One region of the Pseudomonas sp. NyZ480 genome, then DNA from elsewhere that is predicted to be linked to it. Evidence: predicted binding sites of a transcription regulator. Region 1 holds the regulator's gene; each other region holds the start of a gene.
The links. Region 1 encodes FliA, which starts transcription of late flagellar genes. Its sites were predicted from a motif close to CTAAAGTTTNNNNNNNNNNNGCCGNTAA; they were not measured.

Region 1 (7,471 bases):
TGCGTCAGGCCATGAAGCTGGTCCGGGATGAGCTTGGCTCCGATGCCGCCATCATCGGTAACCGCCGTATTGCCGGTGGTGTCGAACTGACGGCTGCGCTGGACTACAAACTGTCGGCCCTGGCTCCGCGTGTGCCCAATGCCGAGCTTGAGCAAGAGCTGCGCAAGACCCAGTCGCGCATTGCCAACGTCCAGGCTGAGCTGGACAACCGTGATGACACAGCCGAAGGCAATCGCCAATTGTTCGCCGGGCAGTCGTTGACTGCCTCGGAGCCTTTGATCGAGCCTCACGTCGACATGCCGGCCCCTGCCGCGGCACCTGCGCCGGCGCCGGTCGACCCGCGTTTGTTCGATGCCATGCGCTCGGAGCTGTCGGGGCTGCGCGAGCTGCTGGAAGTGCAGCTTGGCTCGCTGGCCTGGAGCCAGTTGCAGGGCAGCAAGCCGCAGCAGGCCAACCTCTGGCGTCGACTGCAGCGTATTGGCCTGTCCGGTCCGATCGCTCGCGAGCTGCTGGATCTGACGGGCGAAATCGAAGAGCCGCGCCAGGCTTGGCGCATGCTGCTGGCGCACTTGGCACGGATGATCGAAGTGCCCGAGGTCGAGCCGATCGAGGAGGGCGGTGTCATCGCCATGGTCGGCCCGGCCGGCATGGGCAAGACCACCACCCTGGCCAAGCTGGCCGCCCGCTACGTGCTCAAGTACGGCCCGCAGAACCTGGCGCTGGTGAGCATGGACAGCTTCCGTATCGGCGCGCAGGAGCAGCTCAAGACCTTGGGTCGTATCCTCAATGTACCGGTGACCTACGTCGATCCAGGCCAGTCGCTGGCCCAGGCGCTGGAGCCGCTGTTGCGCAAGCGCGTGGTGTTGATCGACACCGCCGGCCTGCAAGCCAGCGACCCGGCCCTGCGCATGCAACTGGAAACCCTGGCCGGTCGTGGCATTGCCGCCAAGAACTACCTGGTATTGGCAACCACCAGCCAGAAGCAGGTGCTGACCGCCGCCTACCACAGCTACAAGCGCTGCGGGCTGGCCGGTTGTATCCTGACCAAACTCGATGAAACGGCCAGCCTCGGTGATGTGCTGAGCCTTGCCATCAGTCATGAACTGCCCGTGGCCTACCTTACCGATGGCCCGCGCATTCCTGACGACCTGCACCTGCCGCGCGCGCACCAGTTGGTCAGCCGCGCGGTCAGTGTGCAGTTGCAGGACGAGCCCAGCGAAGAGGCCATGGCCGACATGTTCGCTGATCTCTATCACAACCCTCGGCGAGCGGGTTGATGATGCAGCGTGTGCACAGTACCTACACCAAGGGGCCCGCAGAATTGCCTCCCGTGGGGTTTGGGTCCAAGCGAGACAAGGTAAACAACAGACATGGGTAGCATGCATCCCGTACAGGTGATCGCCGTAACCGGTGGCAAAGGTGGCGTCGGCAAGACTAACGTTTCAGTGAACCTGTCCCTGGCGCTGGCTGAGCTTGGTCGGCGGGTCATGCTGCTGGACGCCGACCTGGGCCTTGCCAATGTCGACGTACTGCTGGGCCTGACGCCCAAGCGCACCCTGGCCGATGTGATCGAGGGGCGTTGCGAGCTGCGCGATGTCCTGCTGCAAGGCCCAGGCGGTGTGCGGATCGTGCCAGCGGCCTCAGGCACGCAGAGCATGGTGCACCTGGCGCCTGCCCAGCATGCAGGGCTTATCCAGGCATTCAGCGAGATCGGCGACAACCTCGACGTGCTGGTGATCGACACTGCTGCGGGTATTGGTGACTCGGTAGTCAGCTTCGTGCGCGCCGCCCAGGAAGTGCTGCTGGTGGTGTGTGACGAGCCGACCTCGATCACCGACGCCTACGCGCTGATCAAGCTGCTCAACCGTGACTACGGCATGAACCGTTTCCGTGTGCTGGCCAACATGGCGCAGAGCCCGCAGGAAGGGCGCAATCTGTTCGCCAAGTTGACCAAGGTCACCGATCGCTTCCTTGACGTCGCCCTACAATACGTCGGCGCCGTGCCGTATGACGAATGCGTGCGCAAGGCAGTTCAGAAACAGCGCGCCGTGTATGAAGCCTTCCCGCGGTCCAAGTGCGCCCTGGCGTTCAAGGCCATTGCGCAGAAGGTCGACAGCTGGCCGCTGCCGGCCAACCCCCGCGGGCACCTGGAATTCTTCGTCGAGCGTCTGGTGCAGCCCACCAGCGCAGGGCCGGTCCTATGAACGCGAGCGGTTTCAAGATGTACAGCAGGGCGTCCAAGGATGCCCAGTACGAACTGGTGGAGCGGTATGCGCCACTGGTCAAACGCATCGCCTACCACCTGCTGGCCCGTCTGCCAGCCAATGTCCAGGTGGAGGACCTGATCCAGGCCGGCATGATCGGCCTCCTGGAAGTGGCCAACAAATACGACGCCAGCAAGGGCGCAAGCTTCGAAACCTATGCGGGTATTCGAATCCGTGGCGCGATGCTCGACGAGGTGCGCAAGGGCGATTGGGCGCCGCGTTCCGTGCACCGAAACACGCGCATGGTCAGTGACGCGATGCGGTCTGTTGAAGCCAGAACAGGTCGCGACGCTAAAGATCACGAAGTTGCTGCCGAACTTCAATTGAGTCTCGATGATTACTACGGGATTTTGAACGATACCCTGGGCAGTCGCCTGTTCAGCTTCGACGACCTGTTGCAGGACGGCGAGCACGAAGGGTTGCACGAGGATGGGGCCAGCGGCCAGATCGAGCCGTCGCGCGATCTGGAGGACGAACGCTTCCAGGCTGCCCTGACCGATGCGATCGCCAACTTGCCGGAGCGTGAGCGGCTGGTGCTGGCGCTGTACTACGACGAAGAGCTGAACCTCAAGGAAATCGGTGAGGTGCTTGGGGTCAGCGAATCGCGTGTCAGCCAGCTGCACAGCCAATGCGCGGCGCGCCTGCGCAGTCGTCTTGGGGAATGGCGGGCACGTTGAGCCTGGGGTCGTTGCAGTCGTTTCACGTTGTACCGAATTGATTGAATGCGTGCTCGGGGCCGAGCGCGTTTGAGACTGCTTGGAGGTCTAATTGAACAAAGACATGAAAATCCTCATCGTTGACGACTTTTCGACGATGCGGCGGATCATCAAGAACCTGTTGCGTGATCTGGGTTTCACCAATACCGATGAAGCCGACGACGGCACCACGGCGCTGCCGATGCTCGAAAGTGGCCATTACGATTTCCTGGTGACCGACTGGAACATGCCGGGCATGTCCGGGATCGACCTGTTGCGCAAAGTGCGCGCCCATGATCGCCTCAAGGGGATGCCGGTGCTGATGGTGACCGCCGAAGCCAAGCGCGACCAGATCATCGAAGCGGCCCAGGCCGGCGTCAATGGCTACGTGGTCAAGCCTTTCACTGCCCAAGTGCTCAAGGAAAAGATCGAGAAAATCTTCGAGCGCGTTAACGGCTGAGGCACGTAAGGGGGGCGCCATGGAACCATCACATACGTCTTTGGGCGAGTTCGAATCGACCCTGAAGAAACATGCCGAGGAGTTGGTCGAGAGCCTGGAACGGGGACGTTTCGGCGATGCGGTGCAGCTGATCCATCAGCTGAACCAGACCCGCGACCGTGGCTTGTATCAGGAAGTCGGCAAGCTCACCCGCGAGCTGCACAGCGCGATCGTCAGCTTCCAGATCGACCCGCGCATGCCGCAGGCCGAGGAGGTCTCGCAGATCACCGACGCCACCGAGCGCCTGTCCTACGTGGTCAAACTCACCGAGGGTGCGGCCAACCGCACCATGGACCTGGTGGAGCAGAGCACGCCGGTACTCAACGAGCTGTCCGCCGAGGCCCAGGCCCTGAGCGTTGACTGGCAACGGTTCATGCGCCGCGAGGTGGCAGCACCGGAGTTTCGTGAGCTGGTCAAGCGCGTCGACAGTTTCCTGACGCATAGCGCCGACGGGAACCGCAAGGTCGCCGGCCACCTCAACGATATCTTGCTGGCTCAGGACTATCAGGACCTGACCGGCCAGGTGATCAAGCGGGTAACCGCACTGGTCACCGAAGTAGAAAGCAATCTGCTCAAGCTCGTGCTGATGGCCAGTCAGGTCGACCGTTTTGCCGGTATCGAACATGACCACCAGCAGCTGCGCGCTGAAAAAGATCAAGAAAAACATCCAACCCGGGGTGAAGGTCCGCAGATTCATGCCGATAAGCGTGAAGACGTCGTGTCCGGTCAGGACGATGTCGATGATCTGCTGTCCAGTCTGGGTTTTTAGGGAGCACGTTTAATGAGCTTCGGCGCCGATGAAGAAATCCTTCAGGATTTCCTGGTAGAAGCCGGCGAAATTCTTGAGCAACTGTCCGAGCAACTGGTCGAGCTGGAAAGCCGGCCTGACGATGCTGACCTGCTCAATGCGATCTTTCGCGGTTTTCACACTGTAAAAGGGGGCGCCGGCTTCCTTCAGCTCAATGAGCTGGTGGAGTGCTGCCATATCGCGGAGAACGTGTTCGACATCCTGCGCAAAGGTGAGCGCCGGGTCGATGCGGAACTGATGGACGTGGTCCTGGAAGCCCTGGACACGGTCAACAGCATGTTCGGCCAGGTGCGCGAGCGCAGCGAGATCACGCCAGCCACGTCTGAACTGCTGGCGGCGCTCTCGCGCTTGGCCGAGCCGGCCGGGGCCGAGGTCGCCGCGCCGGTGGTCGAAGCCGCGCCGGTGGCCGAACAGGCCGTCGCCGAAGCCGATATCACCGACACCGAATTCGAACAACTGCTCGACTCGCTCGATGCCGTGAAAGCCCAGGCCGAGGCCGCTTCCGAGCAGCTGCAGGGCGAAACGCTGACCGGCAGTGGCGATGAAATCACCGATGCCGAATTCGAATCGTTGCTCGATCAGTTGCACGGCAAGGGCCAGTTCTCGCCCGAGCTCGCCGCCGCCGAGCCGCAAGCGGCGGCCAGCGCACCGGCGAGCGATGAAATCACCGACGAAGAATTCGAGTCGCTGCTCGATCAGTTGCACGGCAAAGGCTCGTTCCAGGCCGACGCTTTGCCTTCGGCAGCCGCGCCCGCAGCCCAGTCCCCAGCGGCATCGGCAACTGCCAGCGGTGACGAGATCAGCGAACACGAGTTCGAAGCGCTGCTCGATCAGTTGCACGGCAAAGGCAAGTTCTCGGGTGAAAGCGTCGCCGCAGAGGCACCTGCCGCTGTCGCAGCGCCGGTAGCGGCCAAGGCCGAGAGCCAGCCGGCAGCCAAGCCGGCCCCGGCTGCTGCGCCCGTCGCTGCACCTGCGGCGGCCGCCAAGCCTGCAGCCCCTGCCCGCAGCCCAGCGCCTGCCGCCGACAAGCATGCGGCCAGCGAAGCGGAGACCACCGTGCGGGTCGACACGGCGCGTCTGGACGAGATCATGAACATGGTCGGCGAACTGGTACTGGTGCGTAACCGCTTGGTGCGCCTGGGCCTCAATAGCGGCGACGAAGCCATGTCCAAGGCCGTGTCGAACCTCGACGTGGTCACCGCCGACTTGCAGACCGCGGTCATGAAAACCCGCATGCAGCCGATCAAGAAAGTCTTCGGCCGCTTCCCGCGCCTGGTCCGTGACCTGGCTCGCCAGCTCAAGAAAGAGATCAACCTGGAGCTGGTCGGCGAAGAGACCGACCTGGACAAGAACCTGGTCGAGGCCCTGGCCGATCCGTTGGTGCACCTGGTGCGCAACGCCGTCGACCACGGCGTGGAAATGCCCGACGAACGCGAGGCCGCAGGCAAGGCCCGGACCGGCCGGGTGGTGTTGTCCGCCGAGCAGGAAGGCGACCACATCCTGCTGTCGATTTCCGATGACGGCAAGGGCATGGACCCGAGCATCCTGCGTGCCAAGGCCGTGGAAAAGGGCCTGATGGACAAAGACGCGGCCGATCGCCTGAGCGAGTCGGACTGCTACAACCTGATCTTCGCCCCAGGCTTCTCGACCAAGACCGAGATCTCCGACGTGTCCGGCCGTGGCGTGGGCATGGACGTGGTGAAGACCAAGATTTCCCAGCTCAACGGCTCGATCAACATCTTCTCGGCCAAGGGCCAGGGCTCGAAGATCGTCATCAAGGTGCCGCTGACCCTGGCGATCATGCCGACCCTGATGGTGATGCTGGGCAACCAGGCGTTCGCCTTCCCGTTGGTCAACGTCAACGAGATCTTCCACCTCGACCTGTCGCGTACCAACGTGGTCGACGGCCAGGAAGTGGTGATCGTGCGCGACAAGGCATTGCCGCTGTTCTACCTCAAGCGCTGGCTGGTCCAGGACCAGGTGCACGAGGAGCAGCGCGAAGGCCATGTGGTGATTCTTTCGGTCGGTACTCAACGTATCGGCTTCGTGGTCGACCAGTTGGTGGGCCAGGAAGAGGTGGTGATCAAGCCGCTGGGCAAGATGCTGCAGGGCACACCGGGCATGTCCGGTGCCACCATCACCGGTGACGGGCGCATTGCGCTGATTCTCGACGTTCCGAGCATGCTCAAGCGTTACGCCGCCCGGCGTTATTGATTTCGGTGGCGCCGCCTGGCGGTTGCGCCACCTAATGGAGTGTTTATGGCAGTCAAGGTCCTGGTGGTGGATGATTCCGGTTTCTTCCGCCGCCGCGTTTCGGAAATCCTTTCGGCGGACCCGACGATCCAGGTCGTCGGTACCGCGACCAACGGCAGGGAAGCGATCGACCAGGCACTGGCGCTCAAACCCGATGTCATCACCATGGACTATGAAATGCCCATGATGGATGGCATCACCGCGGTACGGCACATCATGCAGCGTTGCCCGACGCCGGTGTTGATGTTCTCCTCGCTGACCCACGAAGGCGCCCGGGTTACCCTCGACGCGCTGGATGCTGGCGCGGTGGATTACCTGCCGAAGAATTTCGAAGACATTTCCCGCAATCCGGAAAAGGTCAAGCAACTGCTCTGCGAGAAGGTCCATACCATCTCGCGCAGCAACCGCCGCCTTGGCAGCTACGCAAGTCAGGTGCCGGTCACCGCGCCAGCCCCAGCAGCCATTGGCCACGCGCCAACCAGCAGTCTTGCCAGCCCCACGCCGGCACGTCCCGCTGCGCCAGTCCGTCCAGCCGCGACGGCACCCGCAGCTGCCCATTCGCCAGCCCCCAAGCGCAAGCCCTACAAGCTGGTCGCCATCGGCACCTCCACCGGTGGACCGGTCGCGCTGCAGCGGGTGTTGACCCAGCTACCGGCCAGCTTCCCGGCACCGATCGTGCTGATCCAGCACATGCCGGCCGCCTTCACCAAGGCGTTCGCCGAACGTCTGGACAAGCTGTGCAAGATCAGCGTCAAAGAGGCCGAGGACGGCGACATGCTGCGCCCAGGCCTGGCTCTGCTGGCCCCAGGCGGCAAGCAGATGATGATCGACGGACGTGGCACGGTGAAGATCCTGCCGGGCGACGAGCGTCTGAACTACAAGCCCTGCGTGGACATCACCTTCGGTTCGGCGGCCAAGTCCTATGGCGACAAGGTGCTCTCCGTGGTGCTCA
Region 2 (7,471 bases), 870 kb from region 1:
GTTCCAAGCCTATATTCCTCGGTTGGACGAGTATGAGGATGCGGATTCTGAGGCCGCGCAATCGCATCTGCCCTTCATGCCTTGGGTCGTCGATGCTGAGCTCGATGAGGGGCTAGATGCATCCGATTCATTGGGCGTAGCCCAGGCAGCTTTGCGGTTGAGACTTGCCAGCCATGTAAATGCTTTCGCGCACATCGCGATGGCAGACGCCCTCGGACGTCGGTGGGTTGATCCGTCTGGTGCTGTCGTTGTGCATTCTGAAACTTGGAGCCAGCAAGCCGACCGTTACGAAGAAAACCGGTCCAGTGGTACTCAACTACGTTGCCGGTCGGACTTGGTCCAAAAGTACCTAACCGCGAACAGCGCGCACTTGCTCATCTTGATAGTACTTCGTCAGTTTGAGCCTGGATTCGGCGATCGCTCCTCGCGGTTTAGGCACACCATGGCTGTGGTAGAGGTGACTGAATCACTGACAGTTGACTACTACCCTGGGCGGACGAATGTATTCGACGATGAGGACTAGCCCCGCTGTCGGCGGGCAACAAATGCACTTTGTTGACGAAAGGGGGCACTGATGGTGAGCGGCAGAGGCAAACTGTAGCTGTTCACTGGCCGCCGTTGCGCTGTTTGCCGCAGGCATGGAGTAATCCCACTGATGCTTTATGCCCTCCGTCCCATCTTGGTTACAGACCTATCGAGGAGGCGCCTTGAGGTAATTTTAGAGGTAGCGGGGAGGGGTTTTGTTGAAAGTATTGTTAAAAATCATATGGTTAGGTATCGATACGATTCCTGTCTCCGCCACAGTTAGTCCATTACAGATTTGCTCGCCTTCGGCCCCACCGCCAAACGACAAAATCACCATTTTCCGCACAATCCAGCACTATCGACGCCTTTCCTCTAAAAATCAGAGACGTTTCCTACAGCTTTAAACCTTGTCCCATCCAAGCCGCAAGGATAAATTTCCTAAGTCGCGGCAAATTCCGTGACCGGGCGTAGGAACCCGTTGGTAAACTTGGCGCACGCACTAGGCGCCCCCTGCACCACAGCTGGCGCTTTTTTTGTGCCTGCCGTGCTCTGTAATGGCGGCTGTGTGTGGGCAGGCTTCGGCCTGGCCGGGTTTCCCAAGTTCCCCGGTATTCCTACCCCATACACAGCTGCCACCCAATCCCGTAGGAAGGATCGTGGTAGCTCCAACCAAAACTTGGAGTCTCATGCATGCCCACCAAAAATCCGATAAGGATCCTCGCATCCGCTCTCCGCCGCCGCCCCAAACCGGCCCACACCCCTCCAACCTTCTACCCCATCCACACCCAAACCACCCCCGCACCCAAGCAGGTGCCCCATGACTGACCAAGAACGCCTCTCCAACCTGCAAAGCTACGCCTGGACCCTCGAACTCCTCGGCGAAGCGCTGGTCCAGCACGACGAAATGCTGGAATGCGAACACAACCCACGCCTGAGTTTCCGCAACACCGCTGGCATCCACCAGGCCATCCGGATCATCAGCCGCCTGGCCAGTGAGCAATGCGGAAAAGTCCTCCAGCAGAGCGACACCGGCACACACCCTCCAACCGAGTAAAAACCACCACCATGCTGGCTCGGCCAAACCCAGGCGACACCGACCGAAGCCAGCATGTGCCCAAGCCCCATTGCGCGCCGCCTCACCCCACCAGCGCCCCCGCCCGATAATTGTGTTCGATCACCGCACAAAGCCCACCAACCCGAGGTAAACACTGCGCGCTTCCTGCCGATCGTACGAGCAGTCCACCAGCCTCCGGTAACCTGCCATGTCCGTACGCAGTCTCAACATCGCCACTCGCTCCTACCTGAGTTTCAGCCTGATCGCCGTGTTGGTGGTCTTCCTGGGCCTGTTCTCCATCAACAAAATCTCTTCCATGCGCGAAGCGGTGGTGTACACCGAGCAGGTCACCAACGCCGGCACGCGCTACCTGGGCGAGATCCGCAGCCACATGCTGGGCCTGCGGGTCATCACCATGCGCATGACCCTGGCCCGTGCCCCGGCGCAGTTGGCGCCGACGCTGGCGCGGCTGGAGGAGTTGAAGGGGCTGCTGGACGCCGGGATGAAGGACTTCGGCGCCGTGGCGCCGCCCTCGGCGCAACCTGCTTTCGTGGAAATGCAGCAACTGATCGGCAAGTACCGTGTGCTCATCGACCAGTACAAACTGCTGTCCGACCAGAACCAGGTACCGCAGATGCAGGCCATGCTCAGCGGTGAGATGCAGGACATTTCCAACCGTATCGGCGAGCTCTACGACACGCTGGTGAAATCCAGCCGCGATGTCGCTGCGCGCTACACCGCCGATGCCAGCGCCGAATACCAGCGCGCGCTGTACCTCACCTACTCGATTCTGGGGTTGGTGGTGGTGCTCACGGTTGGCCTGGCCTGGCTGCTGACCCGCAGCATCGTCAGCCCGCTGCGCGAGGCCATCGACGTGGCCCAGGGCATCGCCGGTGGCAACCTGGCCCGGGTGGTGCGCACCGATGGCCGTGACGAAGCGACGCAATTGATGACGGCGCTGGCGGCGATGCAGGACAGCCTCAAGGATGCCCTGCGTCTGATCGCCGACTCGTCCCAGCAACTGGCGGCGGCCAGTGAGCAGATGTCGGCCATCACCCGGCAGACGTCCAGCGACCTCAATCGCCAAAGCGACGAGATCCAGCTGGCGGCCACGGCGGTGACCGAGATGAGCGCCGCGGCGGAGGAGGTCGCGCACAACACCGTCAGCACCTCCGAGGTGTCGCGCCAGTCCGAAGACGCCGCGCGCCTGGGCCGCGAGCGGGTAGGGCAGGTCATCAGTTCGATCGACAAGATGAACGAAAATGTCGGCGAGGCCTGCCGCCAGATCGGCGAGCTGTCCGAACAGTCCCAGGAGGTGGGCAAGGTGCTGGACGTGATCGGGGCCATTGCCGGGCAAACCAACCTGCTGGCGCTCAACGCTGCCATCGAGGCGGCGCGGGCGGGCGAGGCCGGGCGTGGTTTCGCGGTGGTGGCTGACGAAGTGCGGGCGCTGGCGGCGCGTACCCAAAGCTCGACGCTGGAAATCGAAGAAATGGTCAACGCCATCCGCAATGGCACCGCCCGTGTGGTGACCTCGATGCAGAGCAACAGCCAGCAGGTGCGCGAAACCCTGGAAGTGGCCGAGCTGGCCGGGCAGGCCCTGGATGAGATCACCTCGGGCGCAAGCACCATCCATGAGCGCAACCTGGTGGTGGCCAGCGCCACTGAAGAGCAGGTGCAGGTCGCGCGCGAGATCGATCGCAATCTGCTGAACATCCGTGACCTGTCGCTGCAAACCTCCGACGGCGCCAGTCAGATCAGCAGCGCCAGCCAGGAGCTGGCCAGCCTGTCGATTGGCTTGAACGACATGATGAAGCGCTTCCGCTTCTGATAGCCCTTGGGGGTTGTGCTTTGCATATGGAAATCCGTATATTCGATTATCCATATGTAAAAGGCAGCCCCCATGATCGCGCCCACCGAGGTTTTCAAAAGCCTGTCCGATGAGACCCGCGCCCGCGCCACCTTGCTGATCGCCAGCCTCGGCGAGCTGTGCGTCTGCGAGCTGATGTGCGCCTTGCGCGACAGCCAACCCAAGATCAGCCGCCACCTGGCGCAACTGCGCAGCAGTGGTCTGTTGCTGGATCGTCGCCAGGGCCAGTGGGTGTATTACCGCCTCAACCCGCAACTGCCCGCCTGGGTGCACGAGATGCTGCAGGTTACGCTCAAGGCCAACGCCGCGTGGCTGCAGGACAACACCTCGCGCCTGCAGAACATGAATGACCGCCCCGTGCGCGCCAGCGCTTGCTGCTGAACTTCGAGGTCGCTCCCATGCTGGTTGCTGCTGCTGTCTTCATCTTCACCCTCATTTTGGTCATCTGGCAGCCCAGAGGCCTCGGCGTAGGCTGGAGCGCGGCCTGGGGGCGATCATCGCCCTGGCGGTCGGCGCGGTATCGCTGCACGACATTCCTGCGGTCTGGGCCATTGTGTGGAACGCCACGGCGACGTTCATCGCGATCATCGTCATCAGCCTGCTGCTGGATGAGGCCGGTTTCTTCGAGTGGGCGGCGCTGCATGTGGCGCGCTGGGCCGGTGGCGATGGGCGCCGGTTGTTCGCCTTCATCGTGCTGCTGGGGGCGGCGGTGTCGGCGTTGTTCGCCAACGATGGTGCGGCGCTGATTCTTACGCCCATCGTCATGTCGATGCTGCTGGCCCTGCGTTTTTCGCCGGCTGCGACCCTGGCCTTCGTCATGGCCGCGGGCTTCATCGCCGACACGGCGAGCTTGCCGCTGGTGGTGTCCAACCTGGTCAACATCGTTTCGGCGGACTACTTCGGGCTGGGCTTTGCCGAATATGCGTCGGTGATGGTGCCGGTGAACCTGGCCAGCGTGGCCGCCACGCTGCTGGTGCTGTTCCTGTTCTTCCGCCGCGACCTGCCGGTGCAGTATTCGCTGGCGGCGCTCAAAGCGCCGAAGGCCGCTATCCATGACCGTGCCACCTTCATCGTCGGTGGCTGGATGCTGCTGGTGCTGTTGGCGGGCCTGTTCGTGCTGGAACCCTTGGGCGTGCCGGTCAGTGCGGTGGCGGCGGTGTGTGCGGCGATTCTGTTCGCGGTGGCTGCCCGTGGTCACCGAATTTCCACCCGCCGTGTGCTGCGCGAGGCGCCCTGGCAGGTGGTGATTTTCTCCCTGGGCATGTACCTGGTGGTGTATGGGCTCAAGAACGCCGGCCTCACCGACTTTCTCAGCATGCTGCTCGAACGGCTGTCCGGGCAGGGGCTGTGGAGTGCGGCCATCGGTACGGGTTTGCTCTCGGCCTTGCTGTCGTCGGTGATGAACAACATGCCCAGCGTGCTGGTCGGCGCGCTGTCGATCCATGCCAGCGGGGTGGAGGGGCTGGTGCGCGAGGCGATGATCTACGCCAACGTCATCGGCTGTGACCTGGGCCCGAAAATCACCCCCATCGGCAGCCTGGCCACGCTGCTGTGGCTGCATGTACTGGAGCGCAAGGGTATGCGCATCACCTGGGGTTACTACTTCAAGGTCGGCATCCTGCTGACGGTGCCGGTGCTGTTGATCACCCTGTCGGCCCTGGCCCTGCGCCTGAGCCTCTGAAGCCTGTTACCACGTAGAGGAGCGATCGATGCCGCCGCTGCCCATGCACGCTGGACCGCGTTGGCCTGCTCCAGGAGGACCTATGTCTGAGCAACTCCCCAATCTGGACCTTTCCCTGTTCGAGGCGCCGCCTGCCGAAACCCGCGTCAGCGACCACAAGCCGCGTATCTTGATGCTTTATGGGTCGACCCGCGAACGTTCCTTCAGCCGCCTGCTGGTCGAAGAAGCGGCGCGCCTGCTGGAGCATTTCGGTGCCGAGGTGCGGGTCTTCAACCCTTCTGGCCTGCCCCTGCCAGACGATGCGCCGGTCGAGCATCCCAAGGTGCAGGAGCTGCGTGAGCTGGTGCTGTGGTCGGAGGGGCAGGTGTGGTGCTCGCCAGAGCGTCATGGCGCGATGTCGGCCGTGTTCAAGGCGCAGATCGACTGGATTCCCCTCGCTCTTGGGGCCGTGCGTCCCACCCAGGGCAAGACCTTGGCCGTGATGCAGGTGTGCGGCGGCTCGCAGTCGTTCAATGTGGTCAACCAGCTGCGGGTGCTGGGCCGCTGGATGCGCATGTTCACCATCCCCAACCAGTCATCGGTGCCCAAGGCGTATCTAGAGTTCGACGATGCGGGCCGCATGAAGCCTTCGCCTTATTACGACCGTGTCGTGGACGTGATGGAGGAGTTGGTGAAGTTCACCGTGCTGCTGCGCGACCGTGCGGCGTTTCTGGTCGATCGTTATTCCGAGCGTAAGGAAAGCGCCGAACAGCTTTCTGCGCGCGTGAACCAGCGTTCGATCTGATCGCGCGTTCGGCGCCCCTGGGGGGGTGGAGTGTCCGGTGGCTAGCGTTGATAAGCCCTGCCATAGTGGCGCTCCAGCCGCGCCTGTACGAGTTCGAGCAGGATCGACAGCAGCCAGTAGATCACCGCCGCCGTGGTCAGCATCTCTAGATACCGATAGCTCGACCGCCCATACGACTGCGCCAGGAACATCACCTCCCACACCCCCATCACCGATATCAGCGATGAATCCTTGAGCATCGAGATGAACTGGTTGGCGCTGGGCGGAATGATCACCCGCATGGCCTGGGGCAGGACGATGTGCCAGAAGATCTGCCGTGGGCGCATGCCCAGCGCCAGCGCCGCTTCACGTTGCCCCCGGGCGACGCCGAGGATGCCGGCGCGGAAGATTTCGCTCAGGTAGGCGCCGTAGTTCAGCGACAAGGCGATGATGCCGGCACTGATGGCGCCCGGCACCAAGCCCAGCTGTGGCAGCCCCAGGTAGATCAGCAGAATCTGGATCAACAGCGGTGTGCCGCGGAAGAACGAGGTATAGAAGCTGGCGACACCCACCAGCACTGCGCTGTTCGACAAGCGGGCCAGGGCGGCGGCAAAGCCGAACAGCACCGACACCACCATCGAGCACAGGCACAGGAACAAGGTCAGTGCCGCGCCTTGCAGAAAGCCGTTGGGCCCCAGCCTGAAACCGGCGAGGTTCGGAAACTTCTCCAGGATGATCGAGAATTTCAGGTCGAAGCTGAGGAAAAACGCGACGAACAGGCCGAACAGCGCCAGCCAGGTCAGCAGTAACCGTGTGCGAAAGCCGAACAGGCCGGCGCCCGTGGCCTTCACCACGGGCTTGGGGGAGGGAGGGAAGGTGCTCATTTGCTGATGTCGGCGCCAATCCATTTTTGCGACAGCTTGGCCAGGGTGCCATCAGCCTTCAGTTCGGCAAACACCTGGCGCACCTTGGCATCCCACTCGGGGTCGCCTTTCTCGATGGCCACCGAGTTCGGCTCTTCGTACAGCGGGGCGCCGGCCAGCTTGAAGCGTTTGTCCTGATCCAGGCGCGGCTGCGCTGTCACCAGGTTGGTGAGGATGGCATCCAGACGCACGCCGGCGCCCAGGCCCAAATCCTGGAAGGCAACGTTGTCGGTGTCGTACGGCGCGATCTGCACGAAGTCGAAGGGGTATTCGATCTTCTTGTCTTCGTTGCCTTCGATCACCAGGTTCTTGTTCAGGTAGCTCTCGTAGCTCGATGCACTGGTCAGGCCTACCTTGCGGCCGTCCAGGTCCTTCGCGCCATGGATCCGGTCATCCTTGGCGTTGACCACGATCACCGCCGGCGATGCGTAGTACTCCACCGGGAAGTCGAACACCTCGGCGCGGGCCTTGCTCGGCGTCATCGAGCAGATGCAGATGTCGTAGCGGCCGCTCCAGCGGCCCGCGGCGATCACGTCCCACGAAGGGGTTTCCAGGCGCAGCTTGACGCCCAGTTTGTCTGCCACGGCCTTGGCGACATCCACGTCGAAACCGTCCAGTTGGTTCTGGTCGTTGAGGAAAGAAAACGGCGGGTAGC
Region 3 (7,471 bases), 2.2 Mb from region 1:
CTTCCGCGACTGCAAGCATGATCGCGAGCCGGGTTGCGCACTGCTCAAGGCGCTGGAGGATGGGCGCATCAAGCAGCAGCGGATGAACAGCTACCGCTCGATCATCGCCAGTTTGCCCGAAGACAGTTACTGAGCCTCGGCAATGGGCCGCAAAGCGGCCCTGACCGGCTACTGGTCCTTGGCCTCGTCCATCTTCAACACACCGTCTTCGAAGATGTTCAGCTTCTGCCGTAGCTCACGCGGCTGCATCGGTGCCTCGGTCGGCGCCGGCGCCGCCGATGCTCCGGGTGCTCCAGGCGCTGCGGGCGCGGGCGTCTCGGCAGGCGGCGTCTCCGGTGTACCTTGCTCACCCTCGATGGTGCGCTGGGCCTTTTTCGTCAGCACGATGATGTCGATACGCCGGTTGACCGGGTTGAACGGGTTCTTGCGATCGAACAGCGACGATGAGGCATAGCCTACTACCCGCGCCACCTGCTCATCCGGGTAGCCGCCTGCGACAAGTGCACGGCGCGCCGCATTGGCTCGGTTGGCCGAAAGCTCCCAGTTGCCGAACTCGCCGGTACCGGCATAAGGCTTGGCATCGGTGTGACCGCTGATGCTGATCTTGTTAGGCACCGCCTTGATGGTGTCAGCCATGGCCAGCAGGATATCTTCGAAGTACGGCTGCAGGCGTGCGCTGCCCAGGTCGAACATCGGGCGGTTCTCGGCGTCCATGATCTGGATACGCAAGCCGTCCTGGGTGATCTCGAAGAGAATCTGGTCCTTGAACTTCTGCAGCTGCGGGTTCTCCTCGACTTTGTTCTGCAACTCCTGCAGCAGCAGTTCGAGGCGCTCGCGCTCCACCTGCTCGGCCATGGTTTGCACCTGGTCTTCGTTCAGCTGAATGCTGGTATCAGGCGTAGGCTCGGATTTTTGCTCCGGGTTGATGGTCTTTTCCGGAGCCAACTGCGGCGAACCACCCAAGTCGATGATGAAGGGTGTGCCGCTTTCGGTGAATCCGATCGGGTCCTTGAAATAACCGGCGATGGCGAGTTTCTGCTCGGGCGTGGCGGTAGACAGCAACCACAACACCAGGAAGAACGCCATCATCGCCGTGGCGAAGTCGGCGAAGGCGATCTTCCAGGCGCCGCCATGGTGACCGCCGCCGTAGCGCTTGACGCGCTTGATGATTATCGGCTGGTTGTTTTCCATGACTCAGCGACCGCGAACCGCTTGTTCCAATTCGGCAAAGCTCGGACGATGCTTCGGATACAGCACCTTGCGACCGAACTCGACGGCCAGCGAAGGCGGCATACCAGAGGCCGAGGCCACCAGCGAGGCCTTGATCGCCTCGTAGAGGTTGAGTTCTTCCTTGGCATCGTGCTCCAGGCACTTGGCCAGTGGACCGAAGAAACCATAGGCCGCCAGAATACCGAAGAAGGTACCGACCAGCGCCGCACCCACGTGCAGACCGATCGATTTCTGGTCGCCATCACCCAGCGAAGCCATGGTCACCACGATACCCAGTACCGCCGCGACGATACCGAAACCGGGCATGCCGTCGGCGATGCCGTTGACCGCATGGGATGGGTGCTCGAGCTCTTCCTTCATGCTCAGCAGCTCCATGTCGAACAGCCCTTCCAGCTCGTGGGGCGCCATGTTGCCGGTGGACATGATGCGCAAGTAGTCGCAGATGAACGCGGTCATGCGCTCATCGCCAAGCACTGCGGGGTATTTTGCGAAGATCGGGCTGGCCGCTGCATCCTCGATATCGCTCTCGATGGCCATCATGCCTTCGCGACGGCTCTTGTTGAGGATTTCGTACACCAGGCCCAGCACCTCCAAGTAGAAGGTATGGGTAAAACGCGAGCCAAACATCTTCAGCGACTTCTTGATTACATGCATGGTCATGTAACCAGGGTTGGCCTGCATGAAGGCGCCGAAGGCCGCCCCACCGATGATCAGCACTTCGAACGGCTGGATCAGTGCCGCGATCTTGCCGTGGGAAAGCACGTACCCGCCGAGCACGCTCGCGAATACGACGATGATGCCGATAATTTTAGCCATAGGTTCAAAGCACTTGCAGTCGTGGTCAGGATGAGGGACGGGAGCCTTAAAACTCTTCTTCTACTTATCGGCAGAACTGCGCCAGACTATAGCCACTCAATGCGAAAAGCCAGTTCGGACTGATGTCAAAATGCCAATTGAAACTAAGGTACCTACTCAGGCTCCGCGTACATTAGACGCGTGGATCAAACTGCTGGACAGTGTCCGATTGCCGGTGCCGAAGCAGAGCCATGACACAGTATTATCGGCGATCAACGACAGCCGCCGCTCCCTGCGCGACATTGCCGAACTGATGCAGGACAGCCCGGCCCTGGTGCTGTCAGTGATGCGCGAGGCCAATCACCCGGCCAACGCCAGCCTGGCGGAACCGGCCGAAAGCCTGGAAATCGCCCTCAATCGCCTGGGCCTGGGGCGTACCCGGGAACTGCTGATGCGCCTGCCCGCGCTGCCCGATGACGATATCCCGCCCGTGCTGCGCCAATTCCTGCTGATCAGCCAGCACGCCTCGCAGCAGGCCAACGGCCTGTTCGCCAGCCGCCTGGCGCGGCTGTGGCAAGAGATCCACTGGGGCAGCCTGCTGTTCCTGTCGCCCTTGTGGCCCATGGCCTTGGCCTACCCGAAGCTGCTCGATGCCTGGGAGCTGCGTGTTATCCACAAAGGCGAAGAGGCCGCAGAGGTCGAGTCCGAACTGTTTGGCGTGCGCATCCTGGCGCTGTGCCAAGCCGTGGCCGAGCACTGGCGCCTGTCGCAATGGGTGACACAAGGCTATCGCCTGCTGCTGGAAGAACGTGAGCAACTGAGCCAGATCCTGAGCATCGCCCGCGATCAGGACCTGCTGAGCCAGCAGCATCGCCTGGACGAAGCGCCCGCCCTGAGCCGCTGGTTCAATCAACCGGCCAACACCGTGCTGCTGGCCAACAACCTCGCGCTGGCGGCCCAGGTCGGCTGGGACAATCCGCACCTACTGCGCTGGCAGTTACTGACCGCGCTCTACCTGCAGACTTCGCTGGAAGACGTGCAGCAACAGGTTCACCAACAGGCGGCCGCCAGCGCCCGCCGCCACGCCAGGCATGCCCTGTTCCACCCTGCCGAAGCCCTTATCTGGCCATGGCATCAGCGCCGCCCGCACCCTGACATGCTGGCACCACCGCCCCCTACCCGCGAGGACCTGGGCGCCTGGCGCAAGCTGTGCGAGCAGATGCTCGCGCAACCCAGCCCATTCACCAACGCCGTGCACTTGTCCAACCAGGCGCGCCAAGCCTTGCAGGCATGCGGCATGCAGCGCATCCTGCTGTTGACCCTGGACAAGGCCAGCGACCTGCTGCGCGTCCAGCAAGCCGCCGGGCTGCCCAAGGAGGCGGCGGCGATCGCCTTGCCGGTTGCTCAGAACAGGCTGTTGCAGAAGCTGGTCAGCAAGGCCGGCCAGCTGCGCCTGACACCCGAAAACCATGCCCAGTTCTCAGCACTGCTGCCTCCCCCCCTGCGCGCGTTCTTTCGCAGCGAGCATGTGTTGCTGCGTTCGCTGGCGGTCAACGACCAGGTGCTGATGCTGGCCGTGGCCGACCAGGGCGGCAAGCCACTGGCCGATGTCAGCGTGCAAGCTTTCGGCAAGACCGCGCAATGCATCGAGCGTGCTCTGGCGGTGTTTGCCACCCGCAACGCCTGAGCCTTGCGCTACAATCGCCCCTCTTTCCACACTGGAGAACGTGGATGACTGACTTTTCCGGATTGCCCCTGGTGATCGAACCCGAGGACCTGTTGCCACGCCTGAATTCGCCGCAACTGATCCTGGTCGACCTGAGCAGCGCCAACCGCTATGTCAGCGGGCATATCCCCGGGGCACGCTTCGTCGAGGGCAAGCGCACCCAGCTCGGCCAGCCGCCAGCGCCAGGCCTGCTGCCAGCCCTGACTGACCTGGAGAAGCTGTTCGGCGAACTCGGCCATCGCGACGATGCCGTCTATGTGGTCTACGACGATGAAGGGGGCGGCTGGGCCGGCCGCTTCATCTGGCTGCTGGATGTGATTGGTCACAAGGCCTACCACTACCTCAATGGCGGTATCCAGTCGTGGCCGGCCGACAAGCTGTCCACCGACGTGCCTGCCGCGGCCAGCACATCGGTAAGACTGCACCTGCACCAGGAGCCCACCGCCACCCGCGAATACCTGCAAAGCCGCCTGGGTGCCGACGACCTGGTGATCTGGGATGCCCGCGGCCCACAAGAGTTTTCTGGCGAGAAGGTGCTGGCGGCCAAGGGCGGACACATTCCAGGGGCCATCAACTTCGAGTGGACCGCAGGCATGGACCTCAACGACCACCTGCGCATCCGCAAGGACATCGCCGAAGTCCTCCAGAGCCTGGGCATCACACCGGACAAGGAAGTGATCACCCACTGCCAGACCCACCGCCGCTCCGGTTTCACCTACCTGGTGGCCAAAGCCCTTGGCTACCCGCGCATCAAGGCTTACGCCGGTTCGTGGAGCGAATGGGGCAACCACCCGGACACGCCTGTAGAAGTCTAAGGAACCTGCATGAAATCCCGTTTGTTCATCATCAGCCAGTACCTGCTGCCGCATCATCTGCTGTCGCGGCTGGCGGGCTGCATCGCCGAGTGCCGCGCGCGCTGGTTCAAGAATGCCTTTACCGCCTGGTTCGCCAAGCGCTACCAGGTGAACATGAACGAAGCACTGGTCGAAGACCTCACCGCCTACGAGCACTTCAACGCCTTCTTCACCCGCGCCCTCAAGCCAGGCGCGCGCCCGCTGGACGAAACCCCCGGCGCGATCCTTTGCCCGGCCGACGGTGCGGTGAGCCAACTGGGCCCGATCGAGCACGGCCGGATCTTCCAGGCCAAGGGCCACAGCTTCAGCGCGCTGGAGCTGCTGGGCGGCGACCCTGCCCTGGCGGCGCCCTTCATGGGCGGTGAATTCGCCACCATCTACCTGTCGCCCAAGGACTACCACCGCGTGCACATGCCGCTTGCCGGCACCCTGCGCGAAATGGTCTATGTGCCGGGCCGCCTGTTCTCGGTCAACCAGACCACCGCGGAGAACGTCCCCGAACTGTTCGCTCGCAACGAGCGTGTGGTCTGCCTGTTCGATACCGAGCGGGGCCCGATGGCCGTGGTGCTGGTCGGTGCGATGATCGTCGCCTCGATCGAAACCGTTTGGGCAGGCCTGGTCACGCCCCCCAAGCGTGAGCTGAAGACGTTCCGCTATGACGAAGGCAGCCGTGCGCCGATTCATCTGGAAAAAGGCGCCGAACTGGGTCGCTTCAAGCTGGGCTCGACCGCCATCGTGCTGTTCGGTCCAGAGCAAGTGAAGTGGGCCGAGTCGCTGGGCGCTGGCTCGGCGGTGCGCATGGGCCAGCTGCTGGCTCAGCCGCAACAAGGTTGATCGCTTCAACGCCCCCGGCGCAAGGCCGGGGGCGTCTTCTTGGCAGCAATGGCTAACCGAGCAGGCTGCGGAAGCCGATCGGGCCCTCGTTGTTGTAAGTGTTGGTACCGTTGAGAGTAAGCCCGCCATCCTCGGACCTGACGCTCAAGGCGACGACGCTCTGGTTGTCGCGCCCACCGATCACCCACTCCCCGCCCGGATGCCAAGGGGCACTGCTGCCACCCCACTGGTTCTGCACCTGGTAGCGGTTCTGCGCGATGCGCTTGCCCTGGAAGCCGATCGGTCCCTCGCCGGCATAGGTCATGACACCTTGCAGAGTCTGACCTCCATCGGTCGACTTGACGTCCACCGACACCACCTTCTGATTGTCGCGGCCACCGATTACCCAGATTCCGCCCGGGTGCCAAGGTGCCGAGTTACCGCCCCACTGATTCTCCACTGCGTACTTGAACATGAACTTCATCTCCTTGAAGTTGATAGCCACGAGGACTCCCCCCGGGCCAGCACGGTCGATGGGTGAACCGTACGGATCCAAGCCTAGATGGTGATCAAAGGATGACTTAGAACAGTTCGCAATCAGCGATGTAGCAGCCAGTTGCCACGCCCCTCAGCCCCGCAGACGCCGCCTTGTGCCGGGAAAGGGCCGCCAGGCGGCCCTCTGGCGACTCGAGGCCGCTCCCACGGTGCCGTGCAGGGCACCAGAGGCTGGGATCAACCCCGCGCGTCGCGGTCGCGCATGCCCAGCAAATACAGCACGCCGTCGAGGCCCAAGGTGGAAATCGCCTGTTTGGCCGACTGACGCACCAGTGGTTTGGCCCGGAAGGCCACGCCCAGGCCGGCCAGCGAGAGCATCGGCAAGTCGTTGGCACCGTCGCCCACGGCGATGGTCTGGTCCAGTTGCAGGCCCTCTTCGCTCGCCAGTTGCTGCAGCAGGTCGGCCTTGCGCTGGGCGTCGACGATCGGCTCCACGGCCACGCCGGTCACTTTGCCATCGACCACTTCCAGTTCGTTGGCGAACACATAGTCGATGCCCAGGCGCGCCTGGACCTGCTTGGCGAAGTAGGAGAAGCCGCCCGAGAGGATCGCGGTCTTGTAACCCAGGCGCTTGAGCTCGGCGAACAGGTTCTCGGCACCCTCGGTCAGACGCAGGGAAGCGCCGATCTCGTCCAGTACGCCCACATCCAGGCCCTTGAGCAGCGCCATGCGCTCCTTGAAGCTGGCGCCAAAATCCAGCTCGCCGCGCATCGCCCGCTCGGTGATAGCCGAGACCTGTTCGCCCACACCCGCGGCCTTGGCCAACTCGTCGATGACCTCGGCCTCAATCAGCGTCGAGTCCATGTCGAACACCGCCAGACGGCGATTGCGGCGATACAGGTCGTCCTTCTGGAAGGCGATGTCGATCTTCAACTCGTCCGACAGGGCGAAGAAGTCCGCGCGCAGGGCCTGGGCATCGCTCGGTTCGCCACGGACGGAGATCTCCAGGGCGGCCTTGCCTTTTTCCTGCTGGGCATCCAGCACCACCCGGGCCGACAGGCGCTCGATGCGCTCGATGGTCAGCTCGTACTTACTGATGACCGCACTCACCCGTTGCAATTGCTCGGGGGTGATCTTACGGCTGAGCAGCGTAACGATGTGGCGTGCCTCACCGTGACCGTCAGCCCAGTGCTGGTAGTCAGCCTCGGAAATGGGCGTGTAGCGCGCCTGCAGGTTCAGCTCATGGGCCTTGGCCTGGACGGCTTGCAGCAGGCGGGTGGACACTTCGTTGTCCGGGATATCGACCAGGATGCCGAACGACAACGTGCCATGCATGACCGCAAGACCTATGTCGAGGATGTTCACTCCGCCCTGGAGCAGGACGCCGGTAATGGCCGCAGTGAGACCGGGACGGTCCTCACCGGTGATGTTGATCAGGACGATTTCGCGCACAACCTGGCTCCGACTTCGATGAAAAATGCGCATTCTACCGATTTTCCGTGACCATCGGGCGCCAACGATACTTTGCCGACAAAACACGGCTCGCTATACTGCGCAA

Region 2: the regulator FliA is predicted to act here: its motif matches at 1,727-1,754, upstream of P3R38_RS21395 (methyl-accepting chemotaxis protein).
Region 3: the regulator FliA is predicted to act here: its motif matches at 2,111-2,138, upstream of motA (flagellar motor stator protein MotA).

What each region holds. Positions count from the first base shown of each region.
Region 1 covers NZ_CP120626.1:3,787,720-3,795,190, reverse strand. The annotation lists gene flhF (flagellar biosynthesis protein FlhF) at 1-1,277, shown strand, start outside; gene fleN (flagellar synthesis regulator FleN) at 1,371-2,204, shown strand; gene fliA (RNA polymerase sigma factor FliA) at 2,201-2,941, shown strand; gene P3R38_RS17355 (chemotaxis response regulator CheY) at 3,045-3,419, shown strand; gene P3R38_RS17350 (protein phosphatase CheZ) at 3,439-4,227, shown strand; gene P3R38_RS17345 (chemotaxis protein CheA) at 4,240-6,480, shown strand; gene P3R38_RS17340 (chemotaxis response regulator protein-glutamate methylesterase) at 6,526-7,471, shown strand, end outside.
Region 2 covers NZ_CP120626.1:4,662,152-4,669,622, reverse strand. The annotation lists gene P3R38_RS21405 (hypothetical protein) at 1-523, shown strand, start outside; gene P3R38_RS21400 (hypothetical protein) at 1,343-1,579, shown strand; gene P3R38_RS21395 (methyl-accepting chemotaxis protein) at 1,788-3,410, shown strand; gene P3R38_RS21390 (metalloregulator ArsR/SmtB family transcription factor) at 3,483-3,830, shown strand; partial or broken gene P3R38_RS21385 (arsenic transporter) at 3,848-5,130, shown strand; gene arsH (arsenical resistance protein ArsH) at 5,213-5,914, shown strand; gene P3R38_RS21375 (amino acid ABC transporter permease) at 5,956-6,777, opposite strand; gene P3R38_RS21370 (ABC transporter substrate-binding protein) at 6,774-7,471, opposite strand, start outside.
Region 3 covers NZ_CP120626.1:575,841-583,311, reverse strand. The annotation lists gene rsgA (small ribosomal subunit biogenesis GTPase RsgA) at 1-133, shown strand, start outside; gene motB (flagellar motor protein MotB) at 169-1,191, opposite strand; gene motA (flagellar motor stator protein MotA) at 1,195-2,046, opposite strand; gene P3R38_RS02545 (HDOD domain-containing protein) at 2,177-3,712, shown strand; gene P3R38_RS02540 (rhodanese-like domain-containing protein) at 3,757-4,566, shown strand; gene asd (archaetidylserine decarboxylase) at 4,576-5,439, shown strand; gene P3R38_RS02530 (hypothetical protein) at 5,492-5,893, opposite strand; gene serB (phosphoserine phosphatase SerB) at 6,151-7,365, opposite strand.